2 regions of the Streptomyces sp. NPDC002773 genome follow, and region 2 is predicted to be linked to the other one. Evidence: riboswitches for the same ligand, from Rfam matches in the RefSeq annotation. Region 2 holds a riboswitch; the other holds the start of a gene.
The links. A riboswitch is a leader RNA that binds a small molecule or an ion and turns the genes downstream of it on or off. The one in region 2 is predicted to bind glycine.
Positions count from the first base shown of each region.

Region 1: it holds a riboswitch for glycine, as region 2 does, so the genes downstream of both, gcvP (aminomethyl-transferring glycine dehydrogenase) here and gcvT (glycine cleavage system aminomethyltransferase GcvT) in region 2, are expected to answer to the same signal.

Region 1 covers NZ_JBEOVO010000037.1:42,091-58,028, reverse strand. Annotated here, with positions in the region: gene ABT034_RS30450 (sugar phosphate nucleotidyltransferase) at 1-987, shown strand, start outside; gene ABT034_RS30445 (DUF881 domain-containing protein) at 1,087-2,016, shown strand; gene ABT034_RS30440 (small basic family protein) at 2,013-2,345, shown strand; gene ABT034_RS30435 (DUF881 domain-containing protein) at 2,456-3,331, shown strand; gene ABT034_RS30430 (FHA domain-containing protein) at 3,413-4,354, shown strand; gene ftsR (transcriptional regulator FtsR) at 4,384-5,127, shown strand; gene ABT034_RS30420 (bifunctional nuclease family protein) at 5,193-5,666, shown strand; gene ABT034_RS30415 (MerR family transcriptional regulator) at 5,859-6,527, shown strand; gene ABT034_RS30410 (DNA polymerase IV) at 6,601-7,950, shown strand; gene ABT034_RS30405 (PRC-barrel domain-containing protein) at 7,981-8,346, opposite strand; glycine riboswitch at 8,460-8,559, shown strand; gene gcvP (aminomethyl-transferring glycine dehydrogenase) at 8,737-11,622, shown strand; gene ABT034_RS30395 (DUF5999 family protein) at 11,749-11,955, opposite strand; gene ABT034_RS30390 (hypothetical protein) at 12,289-12,879, opposite strand; gene ABT034_RS30385 (glutamate-cysteine ligase family protein) at 13,362-14,861, shown strand; gene ABT034_RS30380 (CPBP family intramembrane glutamic endopeptidase) at 14,959-15,756, shown strand; gene ABT034_RS30375 (PhzF family phenazine biosynthesis protein) at 15,864-15,938, opposite strand, start outside.
Region 2 covers NZ_JBEOVO010000010.1:38,515-54,452, reverse strand. Annotated here, with positions in the region: gene ABT034_RS15195 (L,D-transpeptidase) at 8-1,246, shown strand; gene ABT034_RS15190 (L,D-transpeptidase) at 1,432-2,703, shown strand; gene ABT034_RS15185 (enoyl-CoA hydratase/isomerase family protein) at 2,781-3,548, shown strand; gene ABT034_RS15180 (ATP-binding protein) at 3,620-4,123, shown strand; gene ABT034_RS15175 (polysaccharide deacetylase family protein) at 4,517-5,308, shown strand; gene ABT034_RS15170 (YncE family protein) at 5,308-6,486, shown strand; gene ABT034_RS15165 (EF-hand domain-containing protein) at 6,573-6,788, shown strand; gene ABT034_RS15160 (CopD family protein) at 6,857-7,765, shown strand; gene ABT034_RS15155 (L-serine ammonia-lyase) at 7,873-9,243, opposite strand; gene glyA (serine hydroxymethyltransferase) at 9,420-10,688, opposite strand; gene gcvH (glycine cleavage system protein GcvH) at 10,721-11,104, opposite strand; gene gcvT (glycine cleavage system aminomethyltransferase GcvT) at 11,182-12,306, opposite strand; glycine riboswitch at 12,366-12,491, opposite strand; glycine riboswitch at 12,493-12,592, opposite strand; gene ABT034_RS15135 (AAA family ATPase) at 12,744-13,406, shown strand; gene ABT034_RS15130 (enhanced serine sensitivity protein SseB) at 13,531-14,271, shown strand; gene ABT034_RS15125 (enhanced serine sensitivity protein SseB C-terminal domain-containing protein) at 14,346-15,137, shown strand; gene ABT034_RS15120 (ABC transporter permease) at 15,500-15,938, shown strand, end outside.

The DNA.
Region 1 (15,938 bases), on a different contig from region 2:
GACCGGGTCTTCGCGCGCCAGGAGTACCGGCGGGCCTTCCCCGGGGAGATCGGTGACCTCTCCTTCCCAGCGAGCGTCTTCGACTCGTACACCGGCTCGCTGCTGCGGAACGTCGACACCACCGGGATCGCGGAAGCAGGTCTGAAGGTCGTCGTCGACGCGTCCAACGGGAGCGCCGGGCTCGTGCTGCCCAGTCTCCTCGGGCGGCTCCAGGTCGACTCGCTGACCATCAACCCCGGGCTCGACGAGTCCAGACCCACCGAGTCGGCCGAGAGCCGGCGGGCCGGACTCGTACGGCTCGGGGAGATCGTGGCCTCGGCGCGGGCGGCGTTCGGCGTGCGGTTCGACCCCGTCGGTGAGCGGCTCTCGCTCGTGGACGAGCGAGGGCGGATCATCGAGGACGACCGGGCGCTCCTGGTCATGCTGGACCTGGTGGCGGCCGAGCGTCGCTCCGGGCGGGTCGCGCTTCCGGTGACCACCACACGGATCGCCGAGCAGGTCGCCGCGTACCACGGCACGCAGGTGGAGTGGACGACGACCTCGCCCGACGACCTCACCCGGGTCGGGCGCGAGGAGTCGACGATCTTCGGCGGCGACGGGCGTGGCGGGTTCATCGTGCCCGAGTTCAGCAGTGTCTTCGACGGCGCCGCCGCCTTCGTCCGGCTGATCGGGCTCGTCGCGCGGACCCAGCTCACCCTGAGCCAGATCGACGCGCGGATCCCGCGGGCGCACGTCCTCAAGAAGGACATCGCCACCCCGTGGGCCGTCAAGGGTCTCGTGATGCGGCGGGTGGTGGAAGCGGCGGGGAACCGCTCCGTGGACACCACCGACGGCGTGCGGGTGGTCGAGGCCGACGGCCGGTGGGTGATGGTGCTGCCCGACCCGGCCGAGGCCGTCACCCATCTGTGGGCGGAGGGGCCCGACGACGCCTCCGCGCAGGCCCTGCTCGACGAGTGGGCCGTGGTGGTCGACAGCGCGGGCAGCTGACACAGCGGCCTGTCCGGTGGGGAGGTGCCTCCGGGTGCCTCCCCACCGGACGGAGGGGCCATTCGGTGGTAGGTCGTGCGACGTGCGACGATGTGCGGCATGTCGCAGCAGCCCCCCGTTCGGAGCACCGGAGCACCTCCGCCGCGCCCGGACGCGTCCATGTCGCTGCTGAACAACGTGATCGACCACGCTCTCGACGACGGCTACGCCGAGGCGACCGCCCGGCGTGCGGCCGAGGGCGGTGGGCTGCCCCGTAGCCTGCGGGCCAAGCTCGGTGTCGCCGCGGGCCTCCTGCTCGCGGCCGCCGTGGTGACCGTGGGCGCGGCCGAGGCGCGGATCTCCGCCCCGGTCGTCGCCAAGGAACGGCAGGAGCTGATCGGCCGGATCGAGGCGGAGACGTCGACGGCCGACCAGTTGGAACGGGACGTCGAGCGGATCCGTACCGAGGTCGGGGAACGTCAACGGCAGGCGCTTCAGGAACTCGGCGGCGACCAGACCGAACTCGTGGCGCTGCTGTCGGGCGCGACCCCGGTGCACGGTCCCGGGGTGAAGCTCGTCGTCGACGATGCCAAGGACACCGACGCCGGTGGCGGTGGTCCGCGCGAGAGCAGTGGTTTCTCCGACACGGGCCGGGTGCGCGACCGCGACATGCAGCGAGTGATCAACGGGCTGTGGGAGTCGGGCGCCGAGGCGGTCGCCGTCAACGGGCAGCGGTTGACTTCGCTGTCCGCGATCCGGGCCGCCGGCGACGCCATACTGGTCGACAACAAGCCGCTGGTGCCGCCGTACACCATCCTCGCCGTCGGGGACGGGCAGCGGCTGAGCACCACGTTCCAGGACAGCGCCGACGGGCAGTATCTGCACGCGCTGGTGGAGAACTTCGGGATCAGGAGCGCGATCTCGGCCGAGGGCGACGTGCGCCTGCCGGCCGCGCCGAGCCTGACCGTACGTACCGCAGAGCCGCGGGGGGCCGGGGCGGCGACGCCCTCCGGTCGGGCCACGGCCGACACAGGGAAGGGCACATCGTGATCGCCGTACTTGGCCTGATCGTCGGAGTCGTGGTGGGGCTTCTGGTCCGCCCCGAGGTTCCGGCGGTGGTCGAGCCCTATCTTCCGATCGCCGTGGTCGCCGCCCTCGACGCGGTCTTCGGCGGTCTCCGAGCCATGCTCGACGGCATCTTCGTCGACAAGGTCTTCGTGGTCTCGTTCCTCTCGAACGTGGTCGTGGCCGCGCTGATCGTCTTTCTCGGCGACAAGCTGGGCGTCGGCGCGCAGCTGTCGACCGGTGTGGTCGTCGTGCTCGGCATCCGGATCTTCTCCAACGCGGCCGCCATCCGGCGCCACGTCTTCCGGGCGTGACGCCGATGAGCGAGAACCCTCAGAACCCCCAGGACCCGCAGAGCCCGCAGGACGCTCAGGATCCTCGGGACGCTCAGGAGCCGGGGAGCCGCGTCGGTCCTCAGGAGCCGGTGAGCGGTCCGGAGGCCGACGGGGTCGGGAAGCCGACCGAGGCCGAGCCGCCCCAGAGCCCCGCCGGCGGCGGGAACGGGGGCCAGGACGCCCGGGTGCCCGAGGTCCCGGTACCCGTGGTTCCGGCCGACCCCGTCGCTCCCGCCGGCGCAGAGCCGAGTGGGCGTCGGCGGCTGGCGTCCGCGCTGTGGCCGCCCCGGGTGACCCGGGCCCAACTCGTCGTCGCGCTGCTGCTGTTCGTCCTCGGCCTCGGCCTGGCCATTCAGGTCTCCTCGACCAGCGACAACAGCGCGCTGCGCGGGGCGCGCCAGGAGGACCTGGTGCGCATCCTCGACGAGCTCGACGACCGTACGCAGCGCCTGGAGGACGAGAAGGCCCGGCTGGAGAAGCAGCGGACCGAGCTGGAGTCCAGTTCGGACCAGGCCGAGGAGGCGCGCAAGCAGACCCAGGAGAAGGAGCAGCAGCTCGGCATCCTGGCCGGCACCGTCGCCGCCGAGGGGCCGGGCATCACCCTGACCGTGGGCGACCCCACCGGGGCCGTCGAGTCGGACATGCTGCTCGACGCCATCCAGGAGCTGCGGGCCGCCGGCGCCGAGGCGATCCAGGTCAACGGCGTGCGGGTGGTCGCGGACAGTTATTTCACCGGGATCGGTGATGACATGCGGATCGATGGAACGAAGGTGGCCGCTCCGTACGTCTTCAAGGTCATCGGCAAGCCGGAGGATCTCGAGCCCGCGCTCAACATCCCCGGTGGAGTCGTGCAGACCCTGGAGAAGGAGCAGGCCACAGCCACGGTGGAGCGGTCGGCGAAGATCGTCGTCGACGCCTTGCGACCCGCGAAGCGGCCTGACTACGCTCAGTCGTCCTCCCAGTGAGAGGGGGACGAGGGGGGTCCCGCGACATGGGCAAGGCGTTGCGGGGGGTCGGCGCACCACAACAGTGGTGCGTGGTGGAAACTGTCCGGAGGATACGGACGTTGTGAAGGTGTCCGGGTCGGCAGGTGTGATGGATCTCGGTTCGTCCTGCCCCACGGGCGGGTCTGTTTCGGTCAAGGGGAATCGCCCGTGAGTTTTTTTTCGAAGTTGTTCGGCAAGAGCGGACGCGAGGACGGCGGCAACGCCAAGCACCGCGCGTCGCGCCACGCCCAGAGTGACGAGCAGAGCGGCGAGCGCCCGCTCTTCCGCGATGAGGTCGGCGGCCAGGGCGGTGACATTTCGGGCGCTCAGGGCGCGTCGTCTGTTGACCCTGCCGGTGCTGCCCGCATAGGTTTCGGAGAACCATCAACCTCAAGTACGGGTGGAGGGTTTGCCCCCGATCCGTACGCGACACAGACCTCGGCGGGGCAGCCGCGGCAGGAGGATGCGTCCATGCCGGTGTGTACGAGGTGCGGTCACCGCAACGCGGCCGACAGCCGCTTCTGCTCCCACTGCGGCACGCCGCTGCGGGGCGGGGTCGCCGCCGAGCGTGCTTCGGAGACGACGTCCACGATCTCCATCTCGGGCCTCGAGGCCTACGAGTCGGAGGTCACCGGCCAGACCCAGCTGCCCTCGCTCTCTCCCGAGGCGCTGGCGGCCGTGGAGGCGCTGCCGTCCGGTTCCGCGCTCCTCGTGGTGCGCCGTGGGCCGAACTCCGGCAGCCGGTTCCTGCTGGACGGCGAGCTGACGACGGCCGGCCGTCACCCGCAGAGCGACATCTTCCTGGACGACTTCACGGTCTCCCGGCGCCATGTCGAGTTCCGGCGGGGTCAGGACGGCAGCTTCACCGTGTCCGACGTCGGCAGCCTCAACGGCACGTACGTCAACCGTGAGCCGATCGACTCGGTCGTTCTGTCCAACGGCGACGAGGTGCAGATCGGCAAGTACCGGCTGGTCTTCCATTCGAGCCAGCGGGGCGTGTGACGCCTCGGAGAAGCCTTCAGGGAAGGTCCATGTTGCGAACACCGACGGGTGGCGCCGGTTCCGGCGCCCCCACCGCGGGCGACCGGCTGGTCAGCATCGGCACGGTGCTGAACCAGCTGCGTGACGAATTTCCCGAAGTGACCATCTCCAAGATCCGGTTCCTGGAGGCCGAGGGGCTCGTGGAGCCCCGGCGTACGGCCTCCGGGTACCGGAAGTTCAGCCCGCAGGATGTGGAGCGGCTCGCTCAGATCCTGCGGATGCAGCGGGACCACTATCTTCCGCTGAAGGTCATCCGCGAGCACCTCGACGCCCTCGCCAGGGGGGAGCAGATCAAGCTCCCGGCCCCCGGGCGTCGGCGGGACCTGGCCGAGGGGGCCTGGGAGCAGGACGTGGAGCCGCCCGCCGCCGTGCGGATCGGGCGGGCGGAGCTGCTGGCCGCGGCTGAGGTCTCCGAGGCCGAGCTCGTCGCGTGGGAGGCGTACGGTCTGATCGCCGAGTCCGAGGGCGGCGGCTATGACGCGGAGACCGTCACCGTCGCGCGGCTCGTCGCGGATCTGGGGAGATTCGGTCTGGAACCCCGGCACCTGAGAGCCGTGAAGGCGGCCGCGGACCGGGAGGCGGGGCTGATCGAGCAGGTCGTCGCGCCGCTGCGCCGGCACCGTAATCCGCAGACCAGGGCCCATGCGGAGGCCACGGCGCAGGAGCTCGCCGCGCAGTCCGTACGGCTGCACGCGGCCCTCGTGCAGACCGCTCTGGGGATCCGTCTCCAGTGAGCTCGGCGGGGGCCTTGGCAGGGCCCGACTATCCAAACCGGTCGGGCACGTCCTAGGGTTGCTGTGTGAACGAGCTCGACGTTGTGGGTGTCCGGGTGGAAATGCCCTCCAACCAGCCGATCGTGCTCCTGCGTGAAGTGGGAGGCGATCGGTACCTCCCCATCTGGATCGGACCGGGTGAGGCGACCGCGATCGCCTTCGCCCAGCAGGGGATGGCCCCGCCGCGGCCGCTGACGCACGACCTGTTCAAGGACGTGCTGGAGGCCGTGGGTCAGGAACTCACCGAAGTCCGCATCACGGATCTGCGGGACGGGGTCTTCTACGCCGAGCTGGTCTTCGCCAGCGGCGTCGAGGTGAGTGCGCGGCCGTCGGACGCGATAGCCCTCGCCCTTCGTACCGGAACGCCGATCTTCGGCAGTGACGGTGTGCTGGACGACGCCGGTATCGCGATTCCGGACGAGCAGGAGGACGAGGTGGAGAAGTTCCGCGAGTTCCTCGACCAGATCTCACCGGAGGACTTCGGGACCAACAGCCAGTGACGCGGAGCGCCGCGGCCGCGGCCCGTTCGCGGGGTGCCGTCAGGGCATTCGAGTAGCCTTTCCCCAGCGAGAGATATGGGAAACCACTCTCAGGGTGATTATCACTCGGCGTGCCGAGTGTGGCGATCGTTGACGCACCCCGAGTGACTGCCTACCTTCGTGTGGGCAGGTCAAGGACGGAGGGTCGGCGTGATGAGCAGCGCGGACGGTACGGCAGGGAGCTCGCTCGGACGCGCGTCCGGAGAGAGCGGTCCGTATCCGCTTCACGGCAGTGTGGGCGACTTCGGTACGGACGCCGGTGCGGCGGCCGGCCCGGGCGGCACGGGGGCGGGTACCGCTCCTGGAGCCGGTCCCGGCGAGGCGGGTGAGGTGGTCGGCTACCGCGGCCCTACGGCGTGCGCGGCGGCCGGGATCACCTACCGCCAATTGGACTACTGGGCGCGTACGGGGCTCGTGGAGCCGAGCGTACGGCCCGCGTACGGGTCGGGGACACAGCGGCTCTACAGCTTCCGTGACGTCGTCGTCCTGAAGATCGTCAAGCGTTTCCTCGACACCGGGGTGGCCCTCCAGAACATCCGGGCCGCCGTGCAGCACCTGAGGGCGCGGGGCTTCCGGGACCTGGAGCGGATGACGCTCATGAGCGACGGGGCCACGGTGTACGAGTGCTCGTCGCCGGACGAGGTCGTCGACCTGCTCAAGGGCGGGCAGGGCGTCTTCGGCATCGCCGTCGGAGTGGTCTGGCGGGACGTCGAGGCGGCGCTGTCGCAGCTGCACGGGGAGCGGGTCGACACGGGCGAGACGCTCGTCGGGCACAACCCGGGGGACGAGCTGGCCAGGCGGCGGAGGGACAGGGCCGTCTGAGGGGGCTGTGCTTCCCGGGCGCGTCTGCGGCCGTGAGGCGGCGTTGTCAGTGGCGTAGGGCAGCATCGGAAGCGTGAGAGCCGCGCCGACGATCCTGCATCTCGACATGGATGCGTTCTTCGCCGCCGCCGAGCAGGCGGCGAAGCCCAGCCTGCGCGGAAAGCCCGTGGTCGTCGGCGGGCTCGGGCCGCGGGGCGTGGTCGCCACCGCCTCGTACGAGGCGCGCCGGTTCGGCGTCCACTCGGCCATGCCCATGGGCCAGGCGCGGCGACTCGCGCCCAACGCGGCCTACCTCGTGCCGCGCTTCGCCTTCTACCGGTCGATCAGCGAGCAGGTCATGGAGCTGCTCGGCCGGCTCTCGCCGCTCGTGGAGCCGCTCAGCCTCGACGAGGCCTTCGTGGACCTGGAGGCCGGGGAGATCGCCGACGACAGCGCGAGCGCCCGGGTCGCCGGGGAGCGGCTGCGGGTCGACATCCTGGCGACGACGGGGCTGACGGGTTCCGTCGGGCTCGCGGGGTCCAAGATGATCGCGAAGATCGCCTCGGAAGAGGCCAAGCCCGACGGGCTCGTCCTGATCGAACCCGGCACCGAGCGTGAGCTTCTCGGGCCGCGGTCGGTACGGATCCTGCCCGGTGTCGGTCCGGCGACCGGGGAACATTTGCGGCGGGCCGGGATGACCACCGTGTCCGACCTCGCCGAAGCGGGCGAGGACGAGCTCGTACGGCTCCTCGGGCGGGCGCACGGGGCCTCGCTGTACCGGATGGCCCAGGGGTACGACGATCGGCCCGTGGTGGCCGAGCGGGACGCCAAGTCGGTGTCGGTCGAGGACACCTTCGACGTGGACCTGCACGACCGGGTGCGGATCCGGACGGAGGTGGAGCGGCTCGCGGAGCGGTGTGTGGGGCGGCTTCGGGCCTCGGGGCACTCCGGTCGGACCATCGTCCTGAAGGTGCGGCGGTACGACTTCTCGACCCTGACCCGGTCCGAGACGCTCCGGGGGCCGACGGACGACCCGGGCGTGGTGCGGGAGGCGGCGGCGCGGCTGCTCGACGCGGTGGACACGACGGGGGGCGTGCGGCTGCTCGGGGTCGGGGTCAGCGGGCTCGCGGACTACACGCAGGAGGATCTGTTCGCGCAGACCGAGGCGCGGGACGCTGCCGCTTCGGCAGGTGATGCCGCCGCCGCTGAGGTCGTGGCCGCCGTCGAGCCCGCGGCCGACGAGCCCGTGGAACGGCACTGGGCGCCCGGGCATGACGTACGGCACGCCGTGTACGGGGCGGGGTGGGTGCAGGGGAGCGGGGTCGGGCGGGTCACGGTGCGGTTCGAGGAGCCCGGGTCGGAGCCGGGGCGGGTGCGGACCTTCGCCGTGGACGATCCGGACCTCGTCCCGGGGGAGGCGTTGCCCTTGGTGGGGCGGGGGTGAAGCGCCGTCCCCTACGGCGCCGTCGCGGTGCTACTGGCCTGCCAGGCGGCCGAAGTCGGTGTCCTGGGTGTCCGTGGGGGGCGGGGGGAGCGCCAGGCTGTAGTGGCGGTAGAGCTGGAGTTCCTGTTCGGGGGAGAGGTGGCGGCCCACGCCGAAGTCGGGGGCGTCCTTGATGAGGGCCCGCTCGTACGGGACGTGGAGGCCGTCGTCGAGCAGATCGCTCGGGTCCAGGGGGACGAAGGCGTCCCGGCTGAAGAGCCCGGTTCGGACGGCCGCCCACTCGGGGACGCCGGTCGCGTCGTCCAGGTACACCTCGTCGACGGTTCCTATCTTGTGTCCGTTGCGGTCGAACGCCTTGCGGCCGATCAGGCTGCGCGGATCGATATCGGTCTGCACGGTCCCTCCAACTGGTCGCAACTGCACCTACCCCCTACGAAAGAGCACATGTGGGATGTCGGCCACTTGAGCGATAGGAGCCGTAACCGCGCTGGTAGGCTGGCTGTGGCTGTCGACCCTGTGCGGGAGAGTCCCCCGGAGAAATCTTCCGGTGGGCGCCGAAGGAGCAAATCCTCCCCGGAATCTCTCAGGCCCCTGTACCGCGCGGACGAGGTCACTCTGGAAAGCAGAGCGGTGTCCGACGGCATGCGCTCTCACCGACGGTGAAAGCCGGCGTGCCGCGAGGCGTGCCGGTGAAACTCTCAGGTTGAGATGACAGAGGGGGAGGCCGTCCGGGTACCCGCGCCGTGGTGCCCCTCGCAGGTCGTGACGACCAGGAGGCCTCCGTACATGACCGCCAACCGCATTCCGCTCTCCGAACTCGAACAGGGCATCCCGTTCGAGCAGCGGCACATCGGGCCCGACGCCGAGGCGCGCGCCAAGATGCTCGCCCAGGTCGGCTACGGCTCGCTCGACGAGCTCACGGCCGCCGCGGTGCCGGACGTCATCAAGAACACCGAGGCGCTGGGCCTGCCGGCCGCGCGGACGGAGGCCGAGGTCCTCGCGGAGCTGCGTACGCTCGCCGACCGCAACCAGGTCCTCGCGCCCATGATCGGCCTCGGCTACTACGGGACCTTCACGCCGCCGGTGATCCTGCGGAACGTGATGGAGAACCCCGCCTGGTACACCGCGTACACCCCGTACCAGCCGGAGATCTCCCAGGGCCGCCTCGAGGCCCTGCTGAACTTCCAGACCGTCGTCGCCGACCTGACGGGGCTGCCCACCTCCGGCGCCTCCCTGCTCGACGAGGGCACCGCCGCCGCCGAGGCCATGTCGCTGGCCCGGCGCGTCGGCAAGGTCAAGAACGGTGTCTTCCTCGTCGACGCCGACGCCCTGCCGCAGACGATCGCCGTCATCGAGACCCGCGCCGAGCCGACCGGTGTCGAGGTCGTCGTCGCCGACCTGAGCGACGGCATCCCCGCCGAGGTCGCCGAGCGCGGTGTCTTCGGCGTGCTCATCCAGTACCCCGGTGCCTCCGGAGCCGTCCGCGACATCAAGCCGCTGATCGACGCCGCCCACGAACTCGGCGCGATCGTCACCGTCGCCGCCGACCTGCTCGCGCTCACCCTGCTCACCTCGCCGGGTGCGCTCGGGGCCGACATCGCCGTCGGTACGACGCAGCGCTTCGGCGTTCCCATGGGCTTCGGCGGCCCCCACGCCGGCTACATGGCCGTCCAGGACAAGCACGCCCGCTCCCTGCCCGGCCGTCTCGTGGGCGTCTCCGTCGACGCCGACGGCAACCGCGCGTACCGCCTCGCCCTGCAGACCCGCGAGCAGCACATCCGCCGCGAGAAGGCCACCAGCAACATCTGCACCGCGCAGGTGCTGCTCGCCGTCATGGCCGGTATGTACGCCGTCTACCACGGCCCCGACGGCCTCAAGGGCATCGCGCGGCGCACCCACCGGTACGCCGCGATCCTCGCCGCCGGTCTGACGGCCGGGGGCGTGGAGCTGACCCAGGGCGCCTTCTTCGACACCCTCACCGCCCGCGTACCCGGCAAGGCCGACGCGGTCGTGGCCGCCGCCCGCGAGGCCGGCGTCAACCTGTACCGCGTCGACGCCGACCACGTGTCGATGTCCTGCGACGAGACCACCGGGCGCGCCCAGCTCGCCGCCGTGTGGGGCGCCTTCGGTGTCACCGCCGACGTCGAGGCGCTGGACGCCGCCACCGAGGACACGCTGCCGTCCGGTCTGCTGCGCTCCGACGCGTACATGACCCACCCGGTCTTCCACGCGTACCGCTCCGAGACGTCGATGCTGCGCTACCTGCGCCGGCTCGCCGACCGCGACTACGCGCTCGACCGCGGCATGATCCCGCTCGGCTCCTGCACGATGAAGCTGAACGCGACGACCGAGATGGAGGCGGTGACCTGGCCCGAGTTCGGTCAGATGCACCCCTTCGCCCCGGTCGAGCAGGCACAGGGCTACCTCACGCTGATCAAGGAACTGGAAGAGCGGCTCGCCGAGGTCACCGGGTACGACGCGGTGTCCATCCAGCCCAACGCCGGTTCGCAGGGCGAGCTGGCCGGTCTGCTCGCCGTCCGCGCCTACCACCGCGCCAACGGCGACGAGCAGCGCACCGTCTGCCTCATCCCGTCCTCCGCGCACGGCACCAACGCCGCCTCCGCGGTGATGGCCGGCATGAAGGTCGTCGTCGTCAAGACCGCCGACGACGGTGAGGTCGACGTCGCGGACCTGCGCGCCAAGATCGAGCAGTACCGTGACGAGCTCTCCGTCCTGATGATCACCTACCCGTCGACGCACGGCGTCTTCGAGGAGCACGTCGCCGACATCTGCGCCGAGGTGCACGACGCCGGCGGCCAGGTGTACGTCGACGGCGCCAACCTCAACGCCCTGGTGGGTCTCGCCAAGCCGGGCCACTTCGGCGGCGACGTGTCGCACCTGAACCTGCACAAGACCTTCTGCATCCCGCACGGCGGAGGCGGTCCCGGTGTCGGCCCGGTCGGTGTCCGCGCCCACCTCGCCCCGTACCTGCCGAACCACCCGCTCCAGCCCGCCGCGGGCCCGGAGACCGGTGTCGGCCCGATCTCGGCCGCCCCCTGGGGCTCCGCCGGCATCCTGCCGATCTCGTGGTCGTACGTGCGACTGATGGGCGGCGAGGGCCTCAAGCGCGCCACCCAGGTCGCCGTGCTCGCGGCGAACTACATCGCCAAGCGCCTGGAACCGCACTTCCCGGTGCTCTACACCGGCCCCGCCGGTCTCGTCGCCCACGAGTGCATCGTGGACCTCCGTCCGCTGTCCAAGGCGACGGGCGTCACGGTCGACGACATCGCGAAGCGCCTCATCGACTACGGCTTCCACGCGCCGACGATGTCGTTCCCCGTGGCCGGCACGCTGATGATCGAGCCGACCGAGTCCGAGGACCTGACCGAGCTGGACCGTTTCTGCGACACCATGATCGCGATCCGGGCCGAGATCGAGAAGGTCGCCTCCGGCCAGTGGCCCGCCGACGACAACCCGCTGCACAACGCCCCGCACACCGCGGCCGCCCTGGGCGGCGAGTGGAACCACGCGTACACGCGGGACGAGGCGGTCTTCCCGGCCGGGGTCTCGGCCGCCGACAAGTACTGGCCGCCGGTGCGCCGGATCGACGGTGCCTTCGGTGACCGGAACCTGGTCTGCTCGTGCCCGCCGATGGACGAGTACGACCACTGAGTCCGTGAGCGCCGCGGTGGATGCGTACCGCCGCTGAGCATGGCGTGAGGGCCGGTTCGGAGATTCTCTCCGGGCCGGCCCTCGGTGTTTCCTGGATGGCGTTCGTACGGAGTCCGTGCCGCGCCCTCAGGCGGCGGTCGTCACCCGTCCCACCGTCAGCGGCCGGTGCGGGGCGATGATCTGCCCGTCCGGCAGCAGTTCACCGGTGTCCTCGAAGAGCAGGACGCCGTTGCACAGCAGGCTCCAGCCCTGCTCCGGGTGGTGTGCCGTCGGTCGGGCCGCCTCCCGGTCGGCGGAGTCGGCGGTGGGACAGGCAGGCTGGTGCTGGCACATGGGTGGGTTCTTTCGCTGCGTCGTGGTGGATGTCCTGCGGCTCTTCGAGCTCATCGCCGCCCCCGTCGGTCGGTTCGGTTCCGGTCCCAGTCTTGCCCCATGGACGGCCTTCCGCAGGTATTTCACGTCAGCTCGTCCTCTCCTGGGAAGACGCGTCACCCGCAGGGGCGGTTCAGCTCAACTGCACCGTCTCTTCGGGTGGTTCGGGATGGCCCGAGCGGGCTAGTCCGTCCGGGAGGAATGTTCGGGTGGCGTGTTCGGGCGGGGTTTTCGGACAGCAGTGCGCCCCGTGACCCGGGTGGGTGCACGGGGCGGTGGTGCGCGTGCGGTGTATCAGGCGGGCGCCGGCGAACCCATGAGGGGCGGCGGCGCGAGTCGCGTACTGAGTACGGGCAGGAGATCGGCGATCTGGTAGGCGCGGTGGGCCGCGATCCCCGGCGGCGCTGGAGCGAGCGGCACCATCAGGTCGGCCGCGGCGGGGGCGGCGGTGGCACCGTCCGCCTCCGGGTCGGCGTGCAGCCACAGGGTCAGCATGTAGAGCTCCGGTACGGAGAGCAGCCGCGGCTGGTACGGGACGGGCAGCGCCTCGGCCTGGAGCAGCGCCCGCTCGGTGGCGGTGACGTACGGCCCCTCGAAGAAGTGCGAGAAGGACCAGCCGTCGGGGGTGAGCATGGTGTCCGCGGCGGCGATCGCCCGGTCTCCGCTCCTGATGAGGAAACGCCAGCCGGCGAGCCGGATGCGGGGCGCGTGCCCCGGTGCTCCGGTGACGTCCAGGACGTGCACGGGCAGGGGGAGTTCGGGGCTCAGCGGTCCCTGCGCGGCCCGCAGGGCGGGGGTTCGCGCCTCGTGGACGGCGGTCGGGGAGCCGAGGGCCGCGAGGACACTGCGGAGGGCCGGCGCAGGGGCCGGGGAGGGTCGGAGCATGGTGGGTCGCCTCTCGCTCAGGAGACACGGTGATGCGTGGGCAGGTACGACGGCGCTGTCGGCGGGCGGGGCCAGAGGAGGGCCACATGGCCATGGCCCGGGCGCCAACACTCTGCCTCGTCCGCGGAGTTTATACGACACGTGTTCACAGAGTGTTTCCGCTAGACGTCGCCGATATTCCTGGCAAGGCGTCATCAGGTCGTAAATCGCGGGCTGTGGAAGCGGAATCCCGCGGTGGCGCCGCTCTCACCTGCTTATTCCTCGCAGAGGCGGACGGCTGAATGTCGACCCGGGGTTCCGTGACAATAGGACATTGGTATATGTCGATTGCCCTGTGCCCTCGGGATGTGCCGGTGGGGTGCTTCATCCAGCCTATCGTCCGACAGCCCTCTTCCGCAGGCGTTGTGGATCAGCGGGGTGGGCATCATCGTCCGTGACACGCGGCCGTGGTGGCGGCCGGCCACTCGGGGAGGGACGCTTCGATGGGGGAGAAGGTCGTGGCCGACGGGTTCGGCCCGTCCGACCGGCAGCAGTACCGGAGAAAGCTCCAGCAGTGTCTCGCGGGACTGGCGAGGCTCCTGGCGGAGAAGCGGTTCGACCGTCCCCGCAATCTCATGGGCGTGGAGATCGAACTCAATCTCGCCGGCGCCGACGGGTTGCCCCGCATGCTGAACGGGCCGGTTCTCGAAAAGATCGCGAGCCCCGATTTCCAGACGGAACTCGGATTGTTCAACCTCGAAGTGAACATCGCGCCGCACCAGCTCGGGGGCCGTGTTTTCGATCGGCTCGCGGAGGAGATCGGAACCGGAATCGGATACGCCGACCGCAAGGCGGCGGAACTCGATGCCGGGGTCGTCATGATCGGCATACTTCCCACGCTCACGCAGGACGACCTGGTCTTCGAGAACCTCTCGGCCGCCGACCGCTACACGCTTCTCAACGACCAGATCCTCGCCGCCCGTGGCGAGGATTTCACGCTCGACATCCACGGCGTCGAACGCCTTCTGTGCACCTCGGAGTCGATCGTGCCCGAGGCGGCCTGCACCTCGGTCCAGCTCCACCTCCAGGTGACGCCCGCCCGGTTCGCCGCCGTGTGGAACGCGTCGCAGGCGGTGGCAGGCGTCCAGATCGCGCTCGGCGCCAACGCGCCCTTCGTCTTCGGCCGTGAGCTGTGGTGCGAGTCGCGGCCGCCGCTGTTCCAGCAGGCCACGGACACCCGCCCGCCCGAACTGCAGGCGCAGGGCGTCCGGCCGCGCACCTGGTTCGGTGAGCGGTGGGTCGACTCGGTGTACGACCTCTTCGAGGAGAACCTCCGCTACTTCCCCGCCCTGCTGCCCATCTGTGACGAGGAGGACCCGCTCCTCGTCCTCGACGAGGGCGGGGTGCCGCGCCTGGCGGAGCTCGTCCTGCACAACGGCACGGTCTACCGCTGGAACCGGCCCGTGTACGGCTGGGTCGACGGCGTCCCGCACCTGCGCGTCGAGAACCGGGTGCTGCCGGCCGGGCCGACCGTCACCGACGTCATCGCCAACGCGGCCTTCTACTACGGGCTCGTACGCTCGCTCGCCGACGACCCCCGGCCGGTCTGGAAACGCATGGCCTTCGAGGACGCCGAGGCCAACTTCGACACGGCCTGCCGCCACGGCATCGAGGCGGAGCTGCGCTGGCCCCGCTCGGGTCGCACGGGCGGCATCGCGACCGTGCCGGCGGTCCGGCTCGTCCTCGACGAGCTGCTGCCGCTCGCCGCGGCCGGGCTCGACGCCTGGCACATCGAACCCGCCGACCGGGATTTCTACCTCGGGGTGATCGAACAGCGCTGTCTGCGACGGGTGAACGGCGCCTCCTGGCAGGCCGACACCTTCCACCGGGCCCTGGAGTCGGGCCTCGACCGCGAGGCGGCGCTCGCGGCGATGACCCGCCGCTACCGGACCCTCATGCACGCGGGGGAACCGGTGCACACCTGGCCGGTGGGTATCGGCTGATCAGGGAGCGGGCGGCGCGGCGGCTGATCATGGCAAAGTGGTCGCGGCCGCCGGAACGGCGTCCGCCGTCCGCGACCGGGAAGTGGAGACAGGTGTGGTGTCGGAGCAACGAGTCAGTGATGCCGCCCTGCCCCCCGACGGTCCGCCCCGGCGGGTACTGCGCTCCGAGCTGCTCATCGTCCTGGCGCTCTCGCTCGGGGCGAGCGCGGTGTCGTCCCTCATCAGCTTCATCGGCTCGCTGACCAAGTCCGACGCCCTGAAGGACCAGGCGGCCACGCTCAACGGCTCGTACGCCCTGGGGCGGCCGTGGCTCGATCTGTCCTGGCAGCTCTTCGGCATCGCCACGGCCCTCGTGCCGGTCGTGCTCGTCGCCCATCTGCTGCTGCGCGAGGGTTCCGGACTGCGGGCCCTCGGCTTCGACCGGACTCGGCCGTGGCCCGACCTCGGGCGCGGGACGCTGGTCGCGGCCGGCATCGGGAGCGCGGGGCTCGCCTTCTACCTGGTGATGCGGGCGAGCGGGTTCAACCTGACCGTGGTGCCCGAGTCGCTGCCCGAGGTGTGGTGGAAGTACCCGGTACTGATCCTCTCGGCGATCCAGAACTCCGTCCTGGAGGAGGTCATCGTCGTCGGGTATCTGCTGCGCAGGCTCGGCCAGTTGGGGTGGACGCCGATGGCGGCCCTGGTGGCGAGCTCGGTACTGCGGGGCTCGTACCACCTGTACCAGGGGATCGGCGGCTTCCTCGGCAATGTGGTGATGGGCGTGGTCTTCGTCCTGCTGTACCGGCGCTGGGGCCGGGTCGGGCCGCTGGTGGTGGCGCACGCGCTGCTCGACATCGTGGCCTTCGTCGGGTACGGGCTGCTTGCGGGAAAGGTGGGGTGGCTGCCGACGATGTGAACGGGGCGGGGGTGAGGGGCATACGGGCGTCTCCGTATGCCCCTTCGTGTGTGCGGGGGCGTTGTCCGTGTTCGTGCCTGGCGCCGGGTGCCGGGGTCCGGGCTCGGTCAGGCGTGCAGGTCGCCCTCGATGACCGTGACCGCGTGGCCGTTCAGGAGGGTGCGCTCGCCGCGCAGGAGGGT
Region 2 (15,938 bases):
CTGGAGGGTGGCCGTCGTTGGGCCGAGCGTGACACACGTATGGAAGCGGGCGAGGTACGCCCTGGCGGTGGCGGGACTGATGGCGGGCCTCGTGGGCTGCACGGCGGACGGCGGCGGACGGGGCATCGACCTCTCCCTGCCGGGCAAGGCGCGGGCCCCCGGTGACGTCATCCGGATCAGCCCGGAGGACGGCACCCGGGGTGTGAAGGCCGAAGGGCCGGTCGAGGTGAGGGTGGACAGCGGACGGCTCGAACGGGTGACCGTCGTCCAGGTCGAGGACGCCCAGCGGACCGAGGTCGCGGGCGAGATCTCCGCGGACGGGCTGCGCTGGCGGCCCCGGCCGGACGCGCGGCTCGCGCTGGCCGCGAAGTACAGCGTGGACGCGGTCGCGCTCGACGCGCACGGGCGCCGCTCCGCCCGGCACACCACCTTCACCACCGTGGTGCCGGAGAGCCGCTTCATCGGCTACTTCAAACCGGAGAACCGTTCCACCGTCGGCACCGGCATGATCGTCTCCTTCGGCTTCAACAGGCCGATCGAGAACCGCGCCGCGGTCGAACGGGCCATCCGGATCACCTCGGTGCCGCCCGTGGAGGTGGTCGGCCACTGGTTCGGCAAGGAGCGGCTCGACTTCCGCCCCGCCGCGTACTGGCAGCCGGGCACCCGCGTCACCGTCCGGCTCGGCCTGCGGGACGTGGAGGGGGCGCCCGGCGTGTACGGCATCCAGCGCAAGACGGTCGGCTTCACCGTCGGCCGCTCCCAGGTCTCCCTGGTCGACGCCGCCGCGCACACCATGGAGGTCAGGCGGGACGGCGCGGTCCTGGCGACCCTGCCGATCACCGCGGGGGCGCCGAAGACCACCACGTACAACGGGAAGATGGTCGTCACCGAGCTGTACGACGTGACGCGGATGGACGGGCGCACGGTCGGCTTCGGCGGCGAGTACGACATCAAGGACGTGCCGCACGCCATGCGGCTCACCGAATCGGGGACCTTCCTGCACGGGAACTACTGGGCCTCGCCCGGCACGTTCGGCACCGCCAACGTCAGCCACGGCTGCGTGGGGCTGCGGGACGAGAAGGGCGGCAGCGCCGAGTCGCCCGCGGGCTGGTTCTTCGACCGGACGCTCATCGGCGACGTGGTGGAAGTGGTCAACTCCCGGGACCGGAAGGTCGCTCCCGACAACGGCCTCGGCGGCTGGAACATGGAGTGGAACGGATGGAAGGCAGGCTCCGCCCTGCACTGACCCCTCGTCGCCCCCGCACCACCCGGAACTTCCGTCGTCCTACCAGGTCGATCGGGACTGAACGGTGACATTCACGAGGATCTTTCGTGTCCTCCGGTGTGATTATCTAGCGCCGTGTGCGCGAGTGAATGCGCACGGGGGTGGGGCCGTGGCGGTGCCAGGCCGTGCGAGGGGAGACGACCACAGTGAACGGGCAGCCGATATCGGGGACATCGGTAGGGGCCAGGGGGCGGCGCGGCCGACGACGCGGGGGCGTCCGGCTGCAGGCCCTGGCGGCGGGAGCGATGCTCCTGGTGCTCACCGCCTGCGGCGGCGGCGAGCCGGCCGGCGGCAGCGGCGGTACGGGGGGACAGGGGCCCGCGGCCCAGGGCGGCGGCCAGCAGGGTAACGCGGCCTCGCAGGCGGTCGTGACGATCCTTCCGAAGGACGGCGCCGACTCGGTCGCCACCAGCGGGGCCCTCAAGGTCACCGCGGCGCAGGGCAAGCTGACCACGGTCACGGTCGCCGACTCCAAGGGCACCGCGGTCGAGGGCAAGATCGCGGCGGACGGCGCCAGCTGGTCGCCCACCGCCCACCTGGCCGGCGGCACCCAGTACAAGGTCCACGCCGTCGCGAAGGACGCCGAGGGCCGCGAGTCGGCGAAGGACACCACCTTCACCACCCTGGTCCCGAAGAACACCTTCATCGGCCACTACACGCCGGAGCACGGTTCGACCGTCGGCGTCGGCATGCCGGTGTCCATCAACTTCACCCGGGGCATCACCGACCCCGAGGCCGTCGAGAAGGCCATCAAGGTGACGGCCGTGCCGGCCGTACGGATCGAGGGCCACTGGTTCGGCAACGACCGCCTCGACTTCCGCCCGGAGAACTACTGGGCCGCCGGCACCAAGGTGACCGTCGAACTCAACCTGGACGGCGTCGAGGGCCGCCCGGGCGTCTACGGCAAGCAGAAGAAGAAGGTCACCTTCACCATCGGCCGCCGTCAGGTCTCCACGGTCGACGCGAGCGCCAAGACGATGAAGATCGAGCGCGACGGCAAGATCATCAAGACGATCCCGATCACCGCGGGCGCCCCGTCGACGACCACGTACAACGGTCAGATGGTCATCAGCGAGAAGTTCAAGGTGACCCGCATGAACGGGGCCACGGTCGGCTTCGGCGGCGAGTACGACATCAAGGACGTGCCGCACGCCATGCGCCTGTCCACCTCGGGCACCTTCGTGCACGGCAACTACTGGGCCCCGAAGAGCACCTTCGGCTCCTCCAACGTCAGCCACGGCTGCGTCGGCCTCCAGGACGCGCGGGGCGCGGGCGACAGCTCCATGCCGGCCGCCTGGTTCTACGACCGCTCGATCATCGGTGACGTGGTCGTCGTGAAGAACTCGAAGGACAAGCAGATCAAGCCGGAGAACGGCCTCAACGGCTGGAACATGGACTGGTCGGAGTGGATCGCCTAGATCTCCCGTGAGAGGGCCCGGTGCTGTGAGCAACAGCACCGGGCCTTTTCCAGTTAACGGACACTAACCTTCCTCCCATGACTGTGAATCTCGAAGTCGCCGAAGGCGTCGGCACGATCCGCCTCGACCGCCCTCCGATGAACGCCCTGGACATCGCCACCCAGGACCGGCTGCGCGAGCTGGCCCAGGAGGCGACCGACCGCGACGACGTGCGGGCCGTCGTCCTCTACGGCGGCGAGCGGGTGTTCGCGGCCGGCGCGGACATCAAGGAGATGCAGGTCATGGACCACGTGGCCATGGTCAAGCGGTCCCGCGCGCTCCAGGACTCCTTCACCGCCGTCGCCCGCATCCCCAAGCCCGTCGTCGCCGCGATCACCGGGTACGCCCTCGGCGGCGGCTGCGAGCTGGCGCTCTGCGCCGACTACCGGATCGCCGCCGACAACGCGCGGCTGGGCCAGCCGGAGATCCTGCTCGGTCTGATCCCGGGCGCGGGCGGCACCCAGCGCCTGTCCCGCCTGGTCGGCCCCTCCAAGGCCAAGGACCTCATCTTCACCGGCCGGATGGTGAAGGCCGACGAGGCCCTGACGCTTGGCCTGGTCGACCGGGTCGTCCCGGCCGCCGAGGTGTACGAGCAGGCGCACGCCTGGGCCGCGAAGCTGGCGCAGGGCCCGGCGGTCGCCCTGCGGGCCGCGAAGGAGGCGATCGACCAGGGGCTCGAGGCCGACATCGACACCGGTCTCGCGATCGAGCGGACCTGGTTCGCGGCTCTGTTCGCGACCGAGGACCGCGAGCGCGGGATGCGCAGCTTCGTCGAAGAGGGCCCGGGCAAGGCGAAGTTCGCCTGACGGGTTGTTCCGGGGGCCGATTCCGTCGGAACGGCCCCCGCGGACGCCTCCGTACGGCCATGATGGGGGGCATGGCGGGCCTGGAGGGTAGGGAGCAGCCGTGGCAGCGCGCAAGCGCGGCCGCAGCGCGGTGGTCACCGGCCGCGGACGACGAACAGGCCGCCGGGGCAATGGAGTTGTACGGTAATCCGGCGGACGAGGACGTACGGCTGCCGTCCCGCCCCGAGTCCGCGTGGGTGGCCCGCCGACTCACCGAGCACGTCGTACTGCGGCAGTGGGGGCTCGGCCCGCAGATCGCCGAGCACGCGGTCCTGCTCGTCTCCGAACTCGTCGGGAACGCGGTCCGGCACACCGGCGCCCGGGTCTTCGCACTGCGGTTACAGCGGCGGCGCGGCTGGATCCGCGTCGAGGTGCGGGACCCCTCGCGCGGGCTGCCCTGTCTGATGCCGGTGCACGAGCTCGACACGAGCGGCCGGGGGCTCTTCCTCGTCGACAAGCTCTCGGACCGCTGGGGCGTGGACCTGGCGCCGCGCGGCAAGACGACCTGGTTCGAGATGCGGGTCTCCGACCGCTGACCCCGCGCCGGCGCCCCGGACGCACGGAAGCCCCCGTGCGCCGTGGTGGGGCGCGTGGGGGCTTCCGTGTGGAGCGCCGTGGACAAGGGGGGGGTGTATCCACGGCCGCTAGGTCGACCTGGCCCGGGTCAATGGGGGTCGTGGCTCCGACTATGGCAGACAGGGGGCCTTGCCGCCAAAAGTCCCTAGCGGGGCAATCTGGGGCAAAGCGGGACAGTTGGAGAATGAATCGTTGGTGACGTGAAGCACCCGCCTTGTAAACAGTGAATGACTATGCGGTTCATCGATTGTTTCCCGGGCTCGTCCGCATGCTGGACGCCACTTCAGGGGTCGTAAACGTCCTGAATTGGCCCAATCGTAATAAATCGGGCGGTAGCGCCTTTAAATGGTCGCGTGAAGCCGACCGACCGCCGCAGCGCCCTCCGAGCCGGTGCGGCCGCCACCCTCGCGGGAGCCCTCGCCACCGCCTGCGGCACGGAGCCCCGCCCCGCCGCCCCCGCTCCACAGCGCCCGGCCGCTCCCGCCGCCCCGCGGCGTCCCGCCCCCGCGCCCCAGGCGGCACCCGCCCCCCGGCGCCTCCCCGGACAGCCCGCGGAGATCGCCCACGGCCCGCGCGACCGGCCCCGCGTCGCCCTCACCTTCCACGGCGAGGGCGACCCCGCCCTCGCCCGGACGCTCCTCGCCCAGGCCGAGAAGGCCGGAGCCCGCGTCACCGTCCTCGCCGTCGGCAGCTGGCTCGACGCCCACCCCGACATGGCCCGGCGCGTCCTCGACGGCGGACACGACCTCGGCAACCACACCCAGCACCACACCGACGTCAACGCCCTCACCGAAGCCGGGGCCCACGCCGAGATCGAGGCCTGCGCCACCAGGCTCCGCCGGCTCACCGGCTCCATCGGCACCTGGTTCCGGCCCTCCCGCACCCAGCACGCCGCCCCCGCCGTCCTGCGCGCCGCCCACCGCGCCGGATACCCGCACGTCCTCTCGTACGACGTCGACTCCCTCGACTTCACCACCCACGACGCCGCCGCCGTCGTCCGCAACGTCACCGGCACGGCCCGCGCCGGCTCCGTCGTCAGCCTGCACTTCGGCTACCCGGTCACCGCCGTCGCCCTGCCCCTCCTCCTCGCCGACCTCGACCGCCGCGGGCTGCGCGCGGTCACCACCACGGAGCTGCTGACCTGATGGCACACCCCACGAAGCGCACCAGGACCCTTCTCCTCGCCGCCGCCGTCCTCGCCGCCCTCGCCGGCTGCGGCACCGGCGACCCCGGGGGCGGAGCCGCCCCCGTGAAGAAGGCCGCCCCCGTCAAGAAGCCGGCCGCCGCGCCCCCCGGGCTCCCCGGCATGCCGCCGCTGCTCGACCCGAACGACGTCTACGCCGCCGACCGGCCGAACAAACTCTCCCCGGTCGTCAAGGACTTCCCCTCCCGCGTCTACGTCCCCAACACCAACTCCAACACCGTCTCCGTCATCGACCCGGCCACCTACCAGGTCGTGGAGACCATCCCCGTCGGTATCCAGCCCCAGCACGTCGTGCCCTCCTGGGACATGAAGACCCTCTGGGTCAACAACAACCGGGGCCACACGCTCACCCCCATCGACCCCGCCACCGGCGTCGCGGGCAAACCCGTCGAGGTCCACGACCCCTACAACCTCTACTTCACGCCCAACGGCAAGTACGCCGTCGTGATGGCCTCCCTCGACCGCGAACTCGTCTTCCGCGACCCCCACACCATGGAGCGGAAGAAGACCGTCCCCGTCAGCTGCTACGGCGTCAACCACGCCGACTTCTCCGCCGACGGACGGTACTTCGTCGTCTCCTGCGAGTTCTCCGGCGAACTGCTCAAGGTCGACACCGAGAAGATGGAGGTGATCGGCCAGCAGAAACTGCCCCTCGAAGGCGCCATGCCGCAGGACGTGAAGATCTCCCCCGACGGCAAGACGTTCTACGTCGCCGACATGATGGCCCACGGCATGTGGGTCCTCGACGGCGAGAAGTTCACCACCCCCACCCTGCTGCCCACCGGCAAGGGCTGCCACGGCCTCTACATCAGCCGGGACTCACGCGAGATGTACGTTCCCAACCGCGGCGAGGGCTCCGTCTCCGTCTTCGACTTCGCCAAGAACAAGCTCACCAAGAAGTGGTGGCTGCCGGACGGCGGCTCCCCCGACATGGGAGGCGTCTCCGCCGACGGCAAGGTCCTGTGGCTCTCCGGCCGCTACGACTCCGAGGTGTACGCCATCGACACCACCACCGGGAAGCAGCTCGCCCGCATCCCGGTCGGCGGCGGCCCCCACGGCCTCGCCGTCTACCCCCAGCCGGGCCGCTACTCCCTCGGGCACACGGGCATCTTCCGGTAGCCCGCCCCTGAGACCGCTCGCGGCCGGCCGCGCCGGGCCAGCTAATCTGACCCCCGTCAGAGAAGCACCGAGAAGGGGCGGAAGCAGTGGCGGACATCGAGTCGGCACGCACGGCATTCAACAATTTCGACGTGGACGGCGACGGCTTCATCACCGCCGCGGAGTACAAGAGCCTCATGGCGCAGCACGGCGACTTCAACGTCACCGAGTCGGTCGCCGAGGTGCTCATCAAGCAGCGTGACGCCAACGGTGACGGCGTCCTCTCGTGGGACGAGTTCTGGGCGCACTACAGCAAGGCCTGAGCCGCCGGGCCGGACGGGCGGAGCGACCCTGAGTTGCCGCCCGTCCGGGGCTCGGTGACGATCGTCCGGTGACGCTTCCCGGACCCTTCGGTACCCCGAGCCGTCTGACGGCGGCGGTCCTCGCCGTCGTCGCGGTCCTGGTCGTCGCCCTGCTGGGCGGCGGCCTCGCCCAGACGGGCACGGGCGAGCTCCGAATACCCGCGGCCGGCACCACCACGCTGCTGCGGCTGCTGGTCTTCACCGGTCTGGCCGTACACGTCGGTGAACTCGCCGGCCGCCGCCTCGCGCGCGACGGGCCACGGCCCCGCGCCTGGTCCGCCCCCGCCGCCCTCCTCGCCGCGGCCGCCTCGGCCGGGCTCCTGCTGCTCTTCGGAGCGGTCAGCGGACTCGGCCCGACCGTCGTGTACGGGCTCCGCGAGGGCCGCCTCCTGCTCGTCACGGCCGACGCCTTCGTCGTGGCCGCCCTCTGCGCCGCCTCCCGGCGCCCCGCGCTCGCCGCCCTGCCGCTCGCCCTCGCCGTCGGTGCCGAGGCGATGCGCGCCCACCCGGAGACGTACCAACCGGTTGTCGGCACGTCCCTCACGGTCGTCCACCTCACCGCCGCCTCGCTCTGGGCCGGCACCCTCCTGTACGTGCTCCGCACCATGCGGCTGCGGGGCGGCGGCCGGGACGTCCTCGCCCGGTACGCCCGGATGGCCGCCTGGGTGTACGCCGCTCTCGCGGTCACCGGCACGGTCTCGACCCTGCGCAAGCTGCCGCTCGACGCCGTCATGAGCACCGCGTACGGCCGGATCCTCCTGGTGAAGCTGGTCCTGTTCGGCGGGGCGAGCCTGCTCGCGCTCGCCGCCCGGGGGCGGATGATGTCCGCCGGGAACGCCGAGGCACCCGCGCGCGTGGAGGTGTCCGTCCTCGCGGCGATCGTCGTCGTCTCGGCACTCCTCACGGTGGTGCCGGACCCGCACGGCATCGGCCCCTGAGCCAGCCCCTGGACGGCAAACGTGCCGGGTGAGGGGACGCGCGACCCCGGCCACAGGGCGGAATCGCTCGCTGAACGACACAAACGCGCTGGTCAGGGCCTAGAACCTCAGCACTCGATGATGTTCACCGCGAGGCCGCCGCGCGCCGTCTCCTTGTACTTGACGCTCATGTCCGCGCCGGTCTCCTTCATCGTCTTGATGACCTTGTCGAGGGAGACCAGGTGGCTGCCGTCGCCGCGCATCGCCATCTTCGCCGCCGTGACCGCCTTGACCGCCGCCATGCCGTTCCGCTCGATGCACGGGATCTGGACCAGGCCGCCGACCGGGTCACAGGTCAGGCCCAGGTTGTGTTCCATGCCGATCTCGGCCGCGTTCTCCACCTGCTCGGGGGTGCCGCCGAGGACCTCGGCGAGGGCGCCCGCCGCCATCGAGCAGGCCGAGCCGACCTCGCCCTGGCAGCCGACCTCGGCGCCGGAGATCGAGGCGTTCTCCTTGAAGAGCATGCCGACCGCGCCGGCCGCGAGCATGAAGCGGACGATGCCCTCGTCGTCGGCGCCGGGGACGAAGTTCATGTAGTAGTGCAGGACCGCGGGGATGATGCCGGCCGCGCCGTTCGTCGGGGCGGTGACCACCCGGCCGCCCGCCGCGTTCTCCTCGTTCACGGCCATCGCGTAGAGCGTGATCCACTCCATCGCGTGCGCCGCCGGGTCGCCCTCGGAGCGGAGCTTGCGGGCGGAGGTCGCGGCGCGGCGGCGGACCTTCAGGCCGCCGGGCAGGATGCCCTCGCGGGACATGCCGCGCGAGACGCAGGACTGCATGACCCGCCAGATCTCCAGGAGGCCCGCGCGGATCTCGTCCTCGGTGCGCCAGGCCTTCTCGTTCTCCAGCATCATCGCGGAGATCGAAAGGCCCGTCTCCTTCGCCAGGCGCAGCAGCTCGTCGCCCGTACGGAAGGGGTACTTCAGGGCCGTGTCGTCGGGGACGATCGGGTTCTCGCCGGCGACCGCGTCCTCGTCGACGACGAAGCCGCCGCCGACCGAGTAGTACGTCTTCTCCAGGACGAGGCCGCCCTCCGCGTCGTACGCGAAGATCGTCATCCCGTTGGCGTGGTACGGCAGCGCCTTGCGCCGGTGCAGTATCAGGTCGGCGTCGAAGTCGAAGGGGATCTCGTGGGCGCCGAGGAGGTTGATCCGGCCGCTCGACTTGATCCGCTCGACCTCGTCGTCGGCGGTCTCCACGTTCACCGTGCGGGGCGAGCTGCCCTCAAGGCCGAGCAGGACCGCCTTCGGGGTGCCGTGGCCGTGGCCGGTGGCGCCGAGCGAGCCGTACAGCTCCGCCCGGACCTTCGCGGTGTGGGCGAGCAGGCCCTCGTTCTTCAGCCGGCGGGCGAACATCCGGGCCGCGCGCATCGGGCCCACCGTGTGGGAGCTCGACGGGCCGATGCCGATCGAGAACAGGTCGAAGACCGAGATGGCCACGGAGAACTCCTTGTGGGGGGCTAGACGCCGTTGTCTGCCGGGGTGGAGCAGAAAAGCGTGAAGGCAAGCGGGCGGAACCGCGCGATGACATGGGGTGGGGCACCGCGCTCACTGTCCAGTGTGCGCGATGCCCCGGAGGTGTCGTACGAACGAAACCGGAACTAAATCGTACGAAACTACTTCAGGCCGGGGTACAGCGGGTGCTTGTCGGCGAGCGCCGTCACCCGGGCCTTCAGCGATGCGGCCTTGTCGGCGTCGAAGCCGGGCTTCAGGGTCTCCGCGATGATGTCGCCGACCTCGGTGAAGTCCTCGGCCTGGAAACCGCGGGTCGCGAGCGCCGGCGTACCGATGCGCAGACCCGAGGTGACCATCGGCGGGCGCGGGTCGTTCGGGACGGCGTTGCGGTTGACCGTGATGCCGACCTCGTGCAGACGGTCCTCGGCCTGCTGGCCGTCCAGCTCGCTGTCGCGCAGGTCGACGAGGAGCAGGTGGACGTCCGTACCGCCGGACAGGACGGAGACGCCGTGGGCGGTGACGTCGTCCTGGACCAGGCGCTCGGCGATGATGCGGGCGCCGTCCAGGGTGCGCTGCTGGCGCTCCTTGAACTCCTCCGTGGCCGCGACCTTGAAGGAGACGGCCTTGGCCGCGATCACGTGCTCGAGCGGGCCGCCCTGGAAGCCGGGGAAGACCGAGGAGTTCAGCTTCTTCGCGAACTCCTTCTTCGCGAGGATGATGCCGCCGCGGGGGCCGCCGAGCGTCTTGTGCGTGGTGGAGGTCACCACGTCCGCGTACTCGACCGGGTTCGGGTGCAGGCCGGCGGCGACCAGGCCCGCGAAGTGGGCCATGTCGACCCACAGCTTGGCCTCGACCTCGTCGGCGATCCGGCGGAACTCGGCGAAGTCCAGCTGGCGCGGGTAGGCGGACCAGCCCGCGATGATCACCTTCGGACGGTGCTCCTTGGCGAGGCGCTCGACCTCGGCCATGTCGACCAGACCGGCCTCGTCCACGTGGTACGCGACCACGTTGAACTGCTTGCCGGAGAAGTTCAGGCGCATGCCGTGGGTGAGGTGACCGCCGTGCGCCAGGTCGAGGCCCAGGATCGTGTCGCCGGGCTGGGCGATCGCGAAGAGGGCGGCCTGGTTCGCGGAGGCGCCGGAGTGCGGCTGGACGTTGGCGTACTCGGCGCCGAACAGGTCCTTGATCCGGTCGATCGCGATCTGCTCGGCGACGTCGACGTGCTCGCAGCCACCGTAGTAGCGGCGGCCCGGGTAGCCCTCGGCGTACTTGTTGGTGAGGACGGAGCCCTGCGCCTCCATGACGGCGACCGGAGCGAAGTTCTCCGAGGCGATCATCTCGAGGGTGGACTGCTGACGGCGGAGCTCGGCGTCGACGGCGGCGGCGACGTCCGGGTCCAGCTCGTGGAGGGGAGTGTTCAGAAGCGACATGAATCGATCCCTAAGGGGTCTCGGGCCCGGTCTCAGTTCCCGGAGGCGGAGAACTCGGCGTACGCGTCGGCGGAGAGCAGATCGTCCGGCTCGTCCGTGACACGTACCTTGAACAGCCAGCCACCCTCGAACGGAGCCGTGTTCACCAGGGACGGGTCGTCCACCACGTCCTGGTTCGCGGCGACGATCTCACCCGTGACGGGGGAGTACAGGTCGCTCACGGACTTCGTCGACTCCAGCTCGCCGCAGGTCTCGCCCGCGGTGACGGTGTCGCCGACGGCGGGGAGCTGGGCGAAGACGACGTCACCGAGCGCGTTGGCCGCGTACTCCGTGATGCCGACGGTCGCGACGCCGTCCTCGGCGTCCGACAGCCACTCGTGCTCCTTGGTGTAACGCAGCTGCTGGGGGTTGCTCATGGCCTGATTCTCCTGGATCGGGGGAGTGCTGATGAACGTGGGTCTTGCGGGATGAGACGCGATGTGAGACGGATGCGTCACTTCTGGCGCTTGTAGAAGGGCAGCGCGACGACCTCGTACGGCTCGTGGGTGCCGCGGATGTCCACACCTACACCCTGGGTGCCGGGCTCGGCGTGCGCCGCGTCCACGTACGCCATCGCGATCGGCTTTCCGAGGGTCGGCGACGGGGCGCCGGAGGTGACCTCGCCGATCACCGCGCCGTCCTTGACGACGGAGAAGCCCGCGCGGGGGACCCGGCGGCCCTCGGCGACCAGGCCGACGAGCTTGCGCGGCGGGTTGGTCGCCGCGCGCTCGGCGGCGGCCTCCAGCGCCTTGCGGCCGACGAAGCCGCCGTCGTTGGTCGTCTTCTCGAACTTCACGACCCGGCCGAGGCCCGCGTCGAAGGGGGTGAGGGCGGTGGTCAGCTCGTGGCCGTACAGCGGCATGCCCGCCTCCAGGCGGAGCGTGTCGCGGCAGGACAGACCGCAGGGGATCAGGCCGACGCCCTCGCCCGCCTCGGTCAGCGCCTTCCAGACGCCCTCGGCGTGCTCGGGCTTCAGGAACAGCTCGAAGCCGTCCTCGCCGGTGTAGCCGGTACGGGCGATCAGCGCGGGCACGCCCGCGACCGTGCCGGGCAGGCCGGCGTAGTACTTGAGGCCGTCCAGGTCGGCGTCGGTGAGCGACTTCAGGATGCCGGGGGACTCCGGGCCCTGGACGGCGAGCAGGGCGTACGCGTCACGGTCGTCGCGCACCTCGGCGTCGAAGCCGGCCGCGCGCTCGGTCAGCGCGTCCAGGACGATCTGGGCGTTGGAGGCGTTGGCGACGACCATGTAGTCGGTCTCGCCGAGCCGGTACACGATCAGGTCGTCGAGGATGCCGCCGTCCTCCTGGCAGATCATCGTGTAGCGGGCGCGGCCGTTGCCCACGGTGGAGATGTTGCCGACGAGGGCGTGGTCGAGGAGCTCGACCGCCTGCGGGCCGGTGACGGTGATCTCACCCATGTGGGAGAGGTCGAAGAGACCCGCCCGGGTGCGGACGGCGACGTGCTCGTCGCGCTCGCTGCCGTACCGCAGCGGCATGTCCCAGCCGGCGAAGTCGGTCATGGTCGCGCCCAGGGAACGATGCAGGGCATCGAGGGCGGTGAGGCGGGGGGCAGTGCTCATGGGGTGGCTCCCGGGTCCCAAGGGCGTGATCGGTGACGAAACACATGACGGCGAGGACGTCCTCCCCATCTGTCATGGAACCTGAGAGGTTCACCGAGAGCATCTCGTCGCCGGGAGATCGGCGCCGGGAGTTCGGCTTGCACCTTGGGTGGGGACACAGCAGGGTGTCCCGCTTTTCAGATCTGCCTCATCCGCGCGGTACGGGGCCTGAGAGATTCAAGGGAGGGTCTTGCTCCTTCGGCGTCCGGACACGCGGGGCGGTCCGGAACTCTCCCGCGCGGATTCGAGCGGCCAATATGCGATTGTGTGGCGACTGTGCGCGCCTGGCGGGCACATCATTGCACGCGAGCTCGGCGGGGCATATCGCTTGTGTCCCATTACCGTTTCTTTACACTTTGTGGGCAAGGGTCTCCCGAGGCCCGGCAGGGGGAGAAGCGATGAGGATCCAGCACAGCGGCGCGTGCGCGCCGAGTACGGGCATACCGTCCCAGCGGGCCCGCGCCAGGACCCGCGGCCGCGGCCGGCTCCTGCGGGACCTCCGCGAGCGCGGCGGCCGGGGCCCCCGCGCCCTCACCTTCGCGGCCGGCGACCTCGTCGTGGTCTCAGGACTGCCCGGCAGCGGCAAGTCGACCCTCATGAAGCGCGCCGCCGCGGGCGCCGGCATCGACTCCCAGGACGCCCGCGAGCGCTGGGAGGCCCGCATGCCCCGCCTCCTGCCGTACGCCCTCTACCGGCCCCTGGTCCGGCTCGCGCACTACGCCGGTCTTCGCCGCGCCCTGCGCTCGGGCGCCGGGGTGATCGTGCACGACTGCGGCACCCAGTCCTGGGTGCGCGGCTGGCTCGCCCGCGAGGCCCGCCGGCGCGGCCGCGCCCTGCACCTGCTCCTCCTCGACGTCCCCCCGGACACCGCGCGCGAGGGCCAGCGGGCCCGCGGCCGGGGCGTCTCCGCCTATGCCTTCGCCCGGCACCGGCGGGCCGTCGGCCGGCTCGTCGAGGCCGCCGAGTCCGGCCGCCTCCCGCACGGCTGCGCCTCCGCCACCCTGCTCGACCGGGACGCGGCGGACGCCCTGCGGAGGATCGAGTTCCGGGAGACCGCCTGACGGACACGCCCGACCCGGCGCTCCCTCGCTTCCGTACCCTTTTCGCCACGGCGGCGCCGAGGCGGCGTTAGGGTTCTGCCGGGCGGCCGGTGCGGCAGGCCGTGCGAGAAGGGGATACGGGACCGTGGACGTGACGTGGCCGAGCAACGAGCTCGAAGAGGTACTCGCCGCCTCACTCGGCAACCCGGCGGCCGGCGGCCGCCTGGTCGAGGTGCTCGGGCGCAGCCCCGTCTGGGTCCCGCTGCCCAACGGCGGCGGACCCGAGAGCCCCGACCTCGACCTCGCCACCATGGAGCTCGACGGCGCGGCCTACGTCCCCGTCTTCAGCTCCGAGCAGCAGTTCCTCGCCTGCGTCGGCACCCACATGTCCTTCGCCGTCGCGCCCGCCCGCGACTTCGCCCGCGGCCTGCCCCCGCAGCTCGGGATCGCCGTGAACCCCGGCGGCACCGTCGGCGTCCCGCTGCCCCCGCCCGCCGTCGCCGAACTCTGCCGCGTCGGCCGCACCCCGCTCGACGGCCCCGCGACCGGCGGCCGCGTCCGCCTCTTCGAGCCCGACTGGCAGGACGACCCCGTCGACTTCCTCGCCGCCGCCTCAGCCGAGTTCGAGGCCACCGGTGTCGTGACCAGCGCCCGCCGTGCCCTCGCCAGCGTCGAGGGCACCGAACCCGCCCTCTTCGTCGGCGTCCAGCTCGCCGCCTGGGACGGCGTCGACCGCAACGCGCCCCTGGACGCCCTCGGCCGCGCCCTGGGCCGGGTCGAGGTCGCCTGGCCGGTCAACCTCATCCTGCTCGACATGGCGCAGGACCCGGTCGGCGACTGGATGCTGGAGCGGGTGCGCCCCTTCTACCAGCGTGCCGCCGGGTGACCGGCCCCCTGCTTAAGCTGAACTGAATCATCGGCGGGACGAACGTGGTGAACGGAAGAGGGGCGGGACCCAGGGTGAGCGCGTCAGGCACTGCTGCGGCTGGTCAGGTCGAGCACATGCTGCGCCAGGTGGCACCCGGACGCTACGACGCGTACGAGCAGCTCCTGCACGCCCTCGCCGACGGCGAGCTGTGGATGCTGCTCTGGCACGGCTCTCCCGGCGCGTCCGACGCCCAGTACGGGAACATGGAGGTCGACGGCTTCGGCTACGCGCCCTGTGTGACCTCCGCGCAGGAACTCTCCGCCTCCGGCTGGACCCGCGCCCACGAGCTCGTCACGGGCCGCGAGATCGCCCGCGCCCTCTACCCCGACCGCTGGGGCGTCTGGCTGAATCCGCACGCCCCAGGCGGCGGCGTCGGCATCCCCTGGGCCGACCTGCGCCGGATCGCCACCGGCCTCGACCGGATGCCCGCGGGTCCGCTGCGGGTCACCGAGCCCGCCCTGGAGATCCCGCAGTTCTACGCCCTGCTCACACAGAACGCGCACCGCACCCCGGCCGTCCGGGCGCTGCGCCGCGGCTGGGTGCAGCCCGCGCTCGGCTCCCCCTACCTCGCCATCGGTCTCGACCTGTACGACACCTCCCCCGCGGCCGTGGACACGGTCCGGGCGATGATGCGCCAGTCGATCGGAGCCGTACCCGACGGGCTGCCCGTCTCGACGGTCGCCCTCTCGGACGCGTACGACCCGGTGGCCCTGTGGCTGCGGGCGAACGGGCGGCCCTTCTACGACCGCGAGGCGCACGCGGGGCGCGGCTCCGCGCCCGTCCCCGGGTACGGCTACCCGCCGCCCGCGCCGTCCGGATACTGAGACGCCCCTCTTCTCGCGTACCGCCCCACCGGCCTCCGGAGTCCGCTCCGGAGGCCGTCGTTCGTCCCAATACCGACGTCGGAACGCCCAGTTGAGGGACATGTCCGATTAGGGGGCAGAGGCCCCGAGATGGTCCGCTCACGTGATCGTGGCGTCCGGATAACGGAAGTCGCAGCACCGCATCACGTTTGAGCAAACATTCCCCGTCAGGGCTGGCGGGTGATCACAAGCGCATTGAAGACTCCCCGGAACACCGGGCGTTCGGCTCCTATCGAGCCGGTGCCCAGCAGGTTGTTCCACCGAGCCGCTACCCGCGGCGGGCAAGGGCCGGCTACCGGCGGCCGAGAGGGGTCCTCACCACGATGACGGCACCACTGCACAAGGCGAGTGCGGTCGAGTCGACCGCCACCGCCGACGCCGCGCCCGACGCACCCGGCACTCCGGACAACTCCGGCGCTTCCGGCGCCTCCGGCAAGGCGATCGAGGGCCGCTCGCCCTGGAAGATCGCCTGGACCCGCCTCAAGCGCGACAAACTGGCCCTCGCGGGCGCCTTCGTCGTCCTCTTCCTGGTCCTGGTCGCGGTCTTCGCGCCGGTCATCGTCGGACTCCTCGGCCACCCGCCGGACGAGTTCCACGAGGACCAGATCGACCCGCTGTTCGGCACCCCCATCGGTTCCTGGGGCGGCGTCAGCTCCGAGTTCCTCTTCGGCGTCGAGCCCGTCAACGGCCGCGACGTCTTCAGCCGGATCGTCTACGGCGCCCGGATCTCGCTGCTCGTCGCCTTCCTGGCGGCGGTCTTCG